Regions from separate parts of the Bacillus sp. AK124 genome, predicted to be linked through region 2. Evidence: riboswitches for the same ligand, from Rfam matches in the RefSeq annotation. Region 2 holds a riboswitch; the other holds the start of a gene.

Region 1 (4,429 bases), 1.6 Mb from region 2:
CTTTTCACTTGATGCGTTTATAATAACCTTAAATCATGTCAAAAAATGATACTGTTTAGGAGGCCCCGATGAAAAAAGTTGAACGGATTAATATCATCATGCGGTATATCAACAACCGCGCCCACTTTACAATTTCTGAAATCATGCAGGAATTTCACATCTCTCGTTCGACAGCTATCAGGGATATCAGGGAAATTGAAGCTATGGGGATGCCGCTTGTTGCTGAAGTTGGAAGGAGCGGGGGTTATTTTGTCATGAACCACTCTGTCCTGCCTGCTGTTCGCTTTACCGATCATGAGATTAAAGCTCTTTTTATCGCTTTTATGGCTACAAGAAATCAACAACTCCCTTATCTAAAGAGCCGTCAGTCTTTAGCTGAAAAATTACTGGGCCTTATCTCAGAAAACCAGCAAGAGGCCCTAGTTTTTTTAAATCGAATCTTGCTTTTTGAAGGGACAAACCCCAATAATCCCGACCTGCTTGAGCTTTCAGATCTCCCCCATCCCATGTTAGAAAAACTCATCCAGCTCCTTCTTTTGGATAGCTATTTATTGATTACCATCAAAGAAGAGAAGGTAATAAAGACTTATCCCATTTATCTTCTGCACCTTTATCATGAAAAAGGCCTTTGGCTGATTGAAGGCTTTGACTTAAAGGATGAAAGGAGGAGGATTTTCCCTGTGGACAATCTTACCAATGTCAAACCATACTCTGTGAAAAAAAGAATAAGTAAGAAAAAGATTTTAGAGAAACTAGGTAAGCAGGAAGAAGTAATCAACCTTGTGCTTGAACTTGGTCCACAGGCGATTGCCCAATTCAAAAAATATCATCCTTTAAAAATTTCAATTTCCTATACGAATCCTTATCAAACCGCAGCCATTCTAAAGACTTTTATCAATGTGAATCATCCCGAAGAATTGTCCGAAATAACAAATTGGCTGCTTTTCCTAGGTGAAGATATCAAGGTCAGGGAAGTACCAGAAGAAGTATTAGAAGGTTTACAAGAGAGATTATGCTTATTCTGCCCATGAGCAGTGCCAGTTAAACCCCAATTTTCGAAAGGATTCCGTAATAGAAGCTGATTTATAAACCAGGTGAAAATATTGTCGCTAGTATAGGTGAGTTTAAGAATACTAGCGTTAACTATAAATAGGACCATTGACAAATCACTCAACCTCTATTAAAATTAAAAGTTATCCGATAGTAATTATCTCTATCGAAAAACTCAATACATGCAAGCTATGATTGCTGTGGGTCGCACTACAGCAGGAGCAGCTTCTGGAGAGACCGCGGAATTCTGCGGCGCCGAAGGGTTCACAATCTCAGGCAAAAGGACAGAAGAGTACCGAATATGTATTTGTCGTGCTGATGATTGTCAGCGGCACAAATATATTTTGATATTCTTATGACCGCGAGATTGGAGGACATCCAATCTCTTTTTTTATGGGCTTTTTTACTGCTCGTCGTTCACTAGAGAGGTAAGGAGGAGTTTGATGTGGAACAGCGGGAATTAAAGAGGGACTTATCCAATCGGCACGTACAGCTTATCGCTATTGGCGGGACGATTGGCACCGGGTTGTTTTTAGGCTCCGGTAAGGCGATTCAATTGGCGGGTCCTTCTATCATCTTTGCGTATTTCATTGTAGGTATTGCGCTTTTTTTCGTGATGCGGGCATTGGGAGAATTGCTGTTATCTAAAGCGGGTTATCAATCGTTAACCGATATTGCCGAGGAGTATCTGGGGCCGCGTGCGGCGTTTGTCACCGGGTGGACCTATTGGTTTTGCTGGATTATGACGGCTATGGCGGATGTGATTGCCGTCGGTGTCTATGTGAAATATTGGTTTGATATTCCGCAGTGGGTCCCTGCACTTATCTGTTTACTCATTTTATTAGGGCTCAATCTGTTGACTGTCAAGCTTTTTGGAGAATTGGAATTTTGGTTCGCTTTAATAAAGGTGATCACGATTCTTGCGTTAATTGTCATCGGTGTTATTTTGCTGGTGATCGGGTTTAAGACGCATACAGGAACGGTTTCGGTTACCAACCTTTGGGAGCATGGCGGTTTGTTTCCAAACGGATTTTCAGGCTTTTTGCTTTCTTTCCAAATGGTGATCTTTGCATATGTCGGTGTGGAATTAGTAGGTGTATCGGCGGCGGAAACGTCGAACCCGAAAAAAAATATTCCATCGGCTATTAATAAAATTCCTTTACGGATTTTATTTTTCTACGTCGGCGCGCTTATCGTCTTATTATGTATTAACCCTTGGATGGAACTGAATGCAGCGGAAAGTCCTTTTGTGAAAACCTTCAGCTTAGTCGGCATCCCGCTTGCCGCGGGAATCATTAATTTTGTTGTATTAACGTCAGCCGCGTCTGCTTGTAACAGCGGGATGTTTTCAACAAGCCGGATTCTGTACAATTTAAGTAAAACGAAACAGGGCCCGGCCAATTTTGCGAAGCTGAATAAAAACCATGTGCCGAGTCACGCGTTATGGGTATCAACCATTGTCCTGTCAGCAGGGGCGCTATTAAGCAAACTGATACCGGAACAAGCCTTTGGGATCGTGACAACCATCAGCGCGATTTGTTTCATATGGGTGTGGGGTGTGATTCTTGTCAGCCATATTAGATACAGGAAAACCCGTCCGCACTTACACGCAGCATCAACATTCAAAGCGCCATTCGCGCCGTTTATCAATTATGTTGTCCTGGCGATGTTTGCGGTCATTCTCATGATTATGCTGTATGCGGATGCGACTCGCCCGGCCTTGCTGCTGACTCCTCTATGGTTTATTGTATTGTTTATTTTATTTTGGATGAAAAAAAACAGGACAAAAAGAACATGATGAGTCAAATTAAATCTCTTGAAAAAGACGGTGTACTGCATGCAGTATGCCGTCTTTATTTTTGATTAACCGTTTCCTTTTATAGGTTTATATTTAATGTAGACATGAGAACGAGAGGAATGGAGTCATGGAATACAATTCATACATGAATGGACAATCGCAATATCCCGCTTGGTCCTATCCGTACAATTTGATCATATGGAAAGCGTTTGTCGGCCATGATGTGAAGTCCCATTTATATGGGTTATAACATAAAAAAGCGCCATACTGCCGTTTAAGCAGCATAGCGTCTTTCGTGTTAGTTCCGGATCAAATAATCAAACGCCCCTAATGCGGCATTTGCCCCCGATCCCATTGAAATAATGATTTGGTTATATGGTCCGTCTGTGCAGTCGCCGGCAGCGAATAGGCCAGGGATGGTTGTTTCGCCGCGTTTGTCGACTGCGATTTCGCCGATGCGGTTGCGTTCGACGGTTTCAGGGAGCCATTCCGTGTTCGGCACAAGACCGATTTGGACGAAGACGCCTTGGAGCTCGACGTGTTTTTCTTCTCCTGTTTCACGGTCAACGTAAGTGATGCCGTTTACGTTTTCATCACCCGTGATTTCTTTTGTTTGGGCGTTTTTCACGACAGTCACGTTAGGGAGACTGTAGAGACGTTTTTGCAGAACTTCGTCTGCTTTCAGCTCCGGTGCGAACTCAAGAACAGTCACGTGGTTGACGATACCTGCAAGGTCAATCGCTGCTTCGATACCGGAGTTTCCGCCGCCGATGACGGCGACGTCTTTGCCTTCAAACAACGGTCCGTCACAGTGAGGGCAGTATGCGACACCTTTGTTTTTGAACTCTTGTTCGCCAGGTACGCCGATATTGCGCCAGCGTGCGCCAGTTGACAGAATGACGGTTTTGCTTTTCAGAACAGCGCCGTTTTCGAGTTCAAGATGGAAAAGATCTTTTTTCTCAAGACCTTTTGCGCGTTGCAGGTTCATGACGTCGATCTCGTAATCCTTCACGTGTTCTTCAAGGCTTGCCGCAAGCTTCGGCCCTTCGGTGCGCTTCACGCTGATGAAGTTCTCGATGCTCATCGTGTCAAGGACTTGGCCGCCGAAGCGTTCGGCAACGATTCCTGTGCGGATGCCTTTGCGCGCCGCATAGATTGCTGCGCTTGCACCGGCAGGTCCGCCTCCGACAACGAGTACATCGAACGGATCTTTATCAGAAAGCTCAGATGCATCTGTGCCGCTGCCCATTTTCGCAAGAATTTCTTCAAGCGTCATTCGGCCGCTTCCAAAGGATTCGCCGTTCAAGTATACGGTCGGCACAGCCATAATGTTTTTGCTTTCGACTTCTGACTTGTATGCCGCACCATCGATCATCGTGTGCGTGATGTTCGGGTTGAGCACGCTCATCATGTTCAATGCCTGCACAACGTCCGGGCAGTTGTGGCATGTGAGGCTGATATAAGATTCGAAGCGGTATTCGCCGCTGATGTTCTTGATTTGATCGATGATTTTTTGATCGACTTTCGGCGGTCGGCCGCTTACTTGCAAGAGTGCCAGCACCAAAGATGTGAATTCGTGAC
Region 2 (4,429 bases):
TCGACTTCAACCGTCAGCTGCACAGTCATGTGGCCTGAACTTTTGTCGGTGATCGTGCAGCCGTTTGCGATGAAAAAGCGTTCTAAAAACAGGTATATTTCTTCCTGACGCATTTGATTTTAGCCTCCGATCTGTTCTTGGTTTGAAACGGCTTCATTTCCGTATGAAATGAAAGAGGTTAAGTTTTCCATTTTAATCTTCATTTCCTCGTCTGTCGCGGAGTAAAAGAGAATGTCATGAAGGTGGTCTTCAAAATTGCCGACCTCGATTTTTGTTAAAATATCATCCAAGTCTCCGACGACTTTTTCGAACAAATGGATCTTTTCATAGAGAAGTTTTAAAATATGCTCTTCTACGGTATGCTTTGTTGCCATGTTGTAAATGTAAACATCGCGTTCCTGGCCGAGCCGGTGAATCCGGCCGATCCTTTGTTCGAGACGCATCGGGTTCCACGGAAGGTCATAGTTGATGATTTTATTGCAAAATTGAAGGTTGATCCCTTCACCGCCTGCTTCAGTCGCGATCAGAACTTGAACTTTGCCCCTGAACAAATCTTTCATCCAGTCTTTCTTTCCTCTTTTAAATCCGCCTCTGAACGGTACAGAACTGATGCCGTTCTGCTGGAGGAACCATTGCAGATAAATCTGCGTCGCCCTGTATTCAGTAAAGATGATGACTTTGTCATCGAGTTCTTGAATGAGCTCAACAACTTTCAGCGCTTTTGAATTTTGCGCGACCTCGTTGACCTTTTCGATCAAATGGTGGATGACAGGTTCGGAGATCACCGGCGCTTCGCGATCCTTTCGGTCAAGCATGTTTTTCAGCGTCATATAGACAGCTTCTCTGCTTGAACAGCATTCGCGCTCCAATGTCATGATTGAGAACATGCTTGATGAATGCTGATGACTTGTCTTCAGCTTTTTAATCTCGTCATACAAAGCCTGTTCTGTAGGAGAAAAGGAAATGGGCACGGTTTCGACATGGCGCTTCGTCCAGGTGATGCCGGTATCATGCCGTCTGTTTCTGATCATGACTTTATTGATAAGGGACTTTAAGCGTTCATGCGCTTCAGCTGAATTGATCTGTTTTGTATAATCTTTGTTGAAGTTGCTTTCATTTCCCAAGTGTCCGGGTTTTAGCAGGGAAACGAGATTAAATATTTCGTCGATCTTGTTTTGGATGGGCGTCGCCGTCAGCATCAGGCAATATTTTTTCTTTAAGCTGCGGACAAACTCGTAATTTTTTGTTTTATTGTTTTTCAGTTTGTGAGCTTCATCAATAATCACCACATCATACTGGATCGACAAAACCGTCTCCCTGTGCGGCGACCGCTTTGCCGTGTCAAGGGAGGAGACGACAACATCGCACTGCTCCCAGACATAGCTTTTTTTCTGTTCCACGGCCGGAATTAAAAACTTTTCCCGCAGTTCCTTCACCCATTGCGAGACGAGCGAGGCGGGGACGAGGATTAAGATTTTCTTGGCCAGCCCGCGAATCATGTATTCTTTTAATATCAGCCCAGCCTCGACCGTTTTGCCGAGGCCCACTTCATCCGCCAAGATGGCTTTTCCGTTCATCTGCTCGACTACCTTCCGGGCGACTTCGAGCTGATGGGGAAGCGGGGTGAAGCCTGGGAGGTGATAAGGGGCCTGCAAGCCTTCAAACGTCGGAATCGCAAGCCTTTTCTGCACTTCACAGGAAAGCTTGTAAAGCTCCCAATTCGCCCATGGTCCGTCTTCATCAAGGTGCTTTTTGAACTGTTCCGGCCACTCGTTGTCGAAATGAATGTCTGGTCTCATCACTAATGCCGCCTTTCTCTTCTGAGATTCAAATGTTCTTTTTTAAAAGAAAATATTGCGTGAAAAAAACGGATTTTACTAACAAATAAACAAAACACGAACATTCTTATTTTAAAATAATAAATTGTTAATGATTTTTCCTGTTGCCCAATTGTTGTGATGATGGTAGGATATTTGTAGATCATCAGTAAAAAAATCATAAGCTTTATATAGTATGTCCATGAAAAGAAATGAATATGAGCGAATGACAGCAAGGGGAGAGACCGATAGCGGGAAACCTTAAAGCGGCGCCGAAGGAGCAAGCTGGGGAAACAGTGAATCTCTCAGGCAAAAGAACTCTTGCTTGACGCAACTCTGGAGAGAGTTTGTATCATATGATGTTTTAACAAACCACCAAAGGGGACATCTTTGCTTTTGATGCAAAGTAAACTTTCAGGTGCCAGGACAGAGAGCCTCAGAACTGACAAAGGGGCTTCTCTGTCCTTTTTTGTGCCGTCCAAAGCGGCGGAACCATCCAGGTGATGTTGGAATCTTTCTTGTTTTCTGATGATTGGCAAACTTGTTTTTAGTTTGAAAAGCGAAGGGGGAAGCAGAATGCTTAAACGAACGCCTTTATTTGACCTTTATAAGGAATATGGCGGAAAAACGATTGATTTTGGCGGCTGGGAACTGCCTGTTCAATTTTCTTCAATTAAAGAGGAGCATGAAGCCGTCAGGACGAAAGCGGGGCTTTTTGACGTCTCACACATGGGGGAGGTCGAAATCACAGGAACAGACAGCCTTCCGTTTTTGCAAAAACTGTTGACAAACGATGTTTCGACACTGAAAGAAGGCGGTGCCCAGTATACGGCCATGTGCTATGAAGACGGCGGAACGATCGACGATCTCCTCGTCTATAAAAAAGCGGCCAATGTCTACATGCTCGTCATTAACGCAGCCAATATCGACAAGGACGTCGATTGGATGAACAAGCACCAAGAAGGAGACGTTTCGGTTCGAAACGTGTCTGGCGAGGTTGCGCTGCTTGCCCTTCAAGGACCGAAGGCCGAATCGATTTTAAAACAGGTCGCAGATAGCGATCTTGCCGGGTTAAAGCTGTTTACGTTCAGGGATGATGCGGCGATTGGCAGCGTGCAGGCGCTTGTGTCCAGAACGGGATACACGGGAGAGGACGGCTTTGAGATTTACTGCCGGAGTGAAGATGCAGCCTACATTTGGAAGCTGCTTATTGAAACGGGCAAGGATTCGGGATTAGTGCCGTGCGGCCTCGGGGCCAGAGATACGCTGAGGTTTGAAGCGAAGCTGCCGCTGTACGGACAAGAGCTCTCAAAAGATATTACACCGATCGAAGCCGGCATCGGATTCGCCGTCAAAACAAACAAAGCCTCGGACTTCTTCGGAAAAGCCGTCCTGGCAAGCCAAAAGGAACATGGAGCGGACAGAAAGCTCGTCGGCCTTGAAATGATCGATAAAGGCATTCCAAGGCACGGCTACGCCGTCTATTATCAAGGCGAACAAGCAGGCGAGGTGACAACCGGCACACAGTCGCCGACCTTAAAGAAAAACGTCGGCCTCGCATTGCTGAAAAAAGAAGCCTGTGCCCTCGACACCGTCGTTGAAGTGGAAATCAGAAATAAGCGCTTGAAAGCCAAAATCGTGAAAACCCCATTTTACAAACGGCAGCCGTAAGTTTGCCAAGGCCGTGAAAGGAGACTGAAGATGAAGCACCGTTACCTGCCAGCTACAGATCAGGATAAAAAAGAAATGCTTGAGGCAATTGGAGTCGAGAAGATCGACGAGCTATTCTCCGATATACCCGAAAGCGTTAAATTTAAAGGGGAATACCAAATTAAAAAGGCAAAGTCCGAGACTGAGCTCACAAAAGAGCTGACGAAACTCGCGGCTAAAAATAAAGATACAGTGATGCACGCCTCTTTTTTGGGAGCGGGCGTATACGATCATTACCAGCCCGTCATCGTGGACCACGTGATTTCGCGGTCGGAATTTTACACGGCTTATACACCGTATCAGCCTGAAATTTCTCAAGGGGAGCTCCAGGCGATCTTTGAATTTCAAACGATGATTTGCGAGCTGACGGGCATGGATATCAGCAACTCGTCGATGTATGACGGGGGAACGGCATTAGCCGAAGCGGCAATGCTTGCTTCAGGACATACAAAAAAGAAAAAAATCGTCGTTTCGGAAACCGTCCATCCCGAATCGCGCGAGGTTTTAGTAACGTATGCGAAAGGACAGTACATCGACGTGGTAGAAGTCCCTGCCAAAAACGGAACAACAGATCTTGCGGCTCTTGATGAAGCCGTCTGCGAAGATACAGCAGCAGTGATCGTCCAATACCCTAACTTTTTCGGGCGAATTGAGCCGCTGAAAGACATTGAACCGATCGCCCATAAAGGGAAAAGCATGTTCATCGTGTCCGCCAATCCGCTGGCTCTCGGGCTTTTAACACCGCCCGGGGCACTGGGAGCTGACATCGTTGTCGGGGATGCCCAGCCGTTCGGAATACCGGCCGCTTTCGGCGGGCCGCACTGTGGATTCTTTGCCGTCACGAAAAAATTGATGAGAAAAGTGCCTGGCCGTCTCGTCGGTCAGACGGAAGATGAAAACGG

Evidence for each region. Region 2 has a riboswitch for glycine ahead of gcvT (glycine cleavage system aminomethyltransferase GcvT). Riboswitches for the same ligand answer to the same signal wherever they lie in the genome.
Region 1: it holds a riboswitch for glycine, as region 2 does, so the genes downstream of both, M1E06_RS00375 (amino acid permease) here and gcvT (glycine cleavage system aminomethyltransferase GcvT) in region 2, are expected to answer to the same signal.

The regions. Positions count from the first base shown of each region.
Region 1 is NZ_CP096378.1:63,542-67,970, forward strand. Features, by position in the region: gene M1E06_RS00370 (helix-turn-helix transcriptional regulator) at 69-1,031, shown strand; glycine riboswitch at 1,269-1,348, shown strand; gene M1E06_RS00375 (amino acid permease) at 1,496-2,848, shown strand; gene M1E06_RS00380 (hypothetical protein) at 2,976-3,098, shown strand; gene ahpF (alkyl hydroperoxide reductase subunit F) at 3,147-4,429, opposite strand, start outside.
Region 2 is NZ_CP096378.1:1,650,084-1,654,512, forward strand. Features, by position in the region: gene M1E06_RS08400 (YqhG family protein) at 1-113, opposite strand, end outside; gene M1E06_RS08405 (DEAD/DEAH box helicase) at 120-1,799, opposite strand; glycine riboswitch at 2,044-2,148, shown strand; gene gcvT (glycine cleavage system aminomethyltransferase GcvT) at 2,394-3,488, shown strand; gene gcvPA (aminomethyl-transferring glycine dehydrogenase subunit GcvPA) at 3,519-4,429, shown strand, end outside.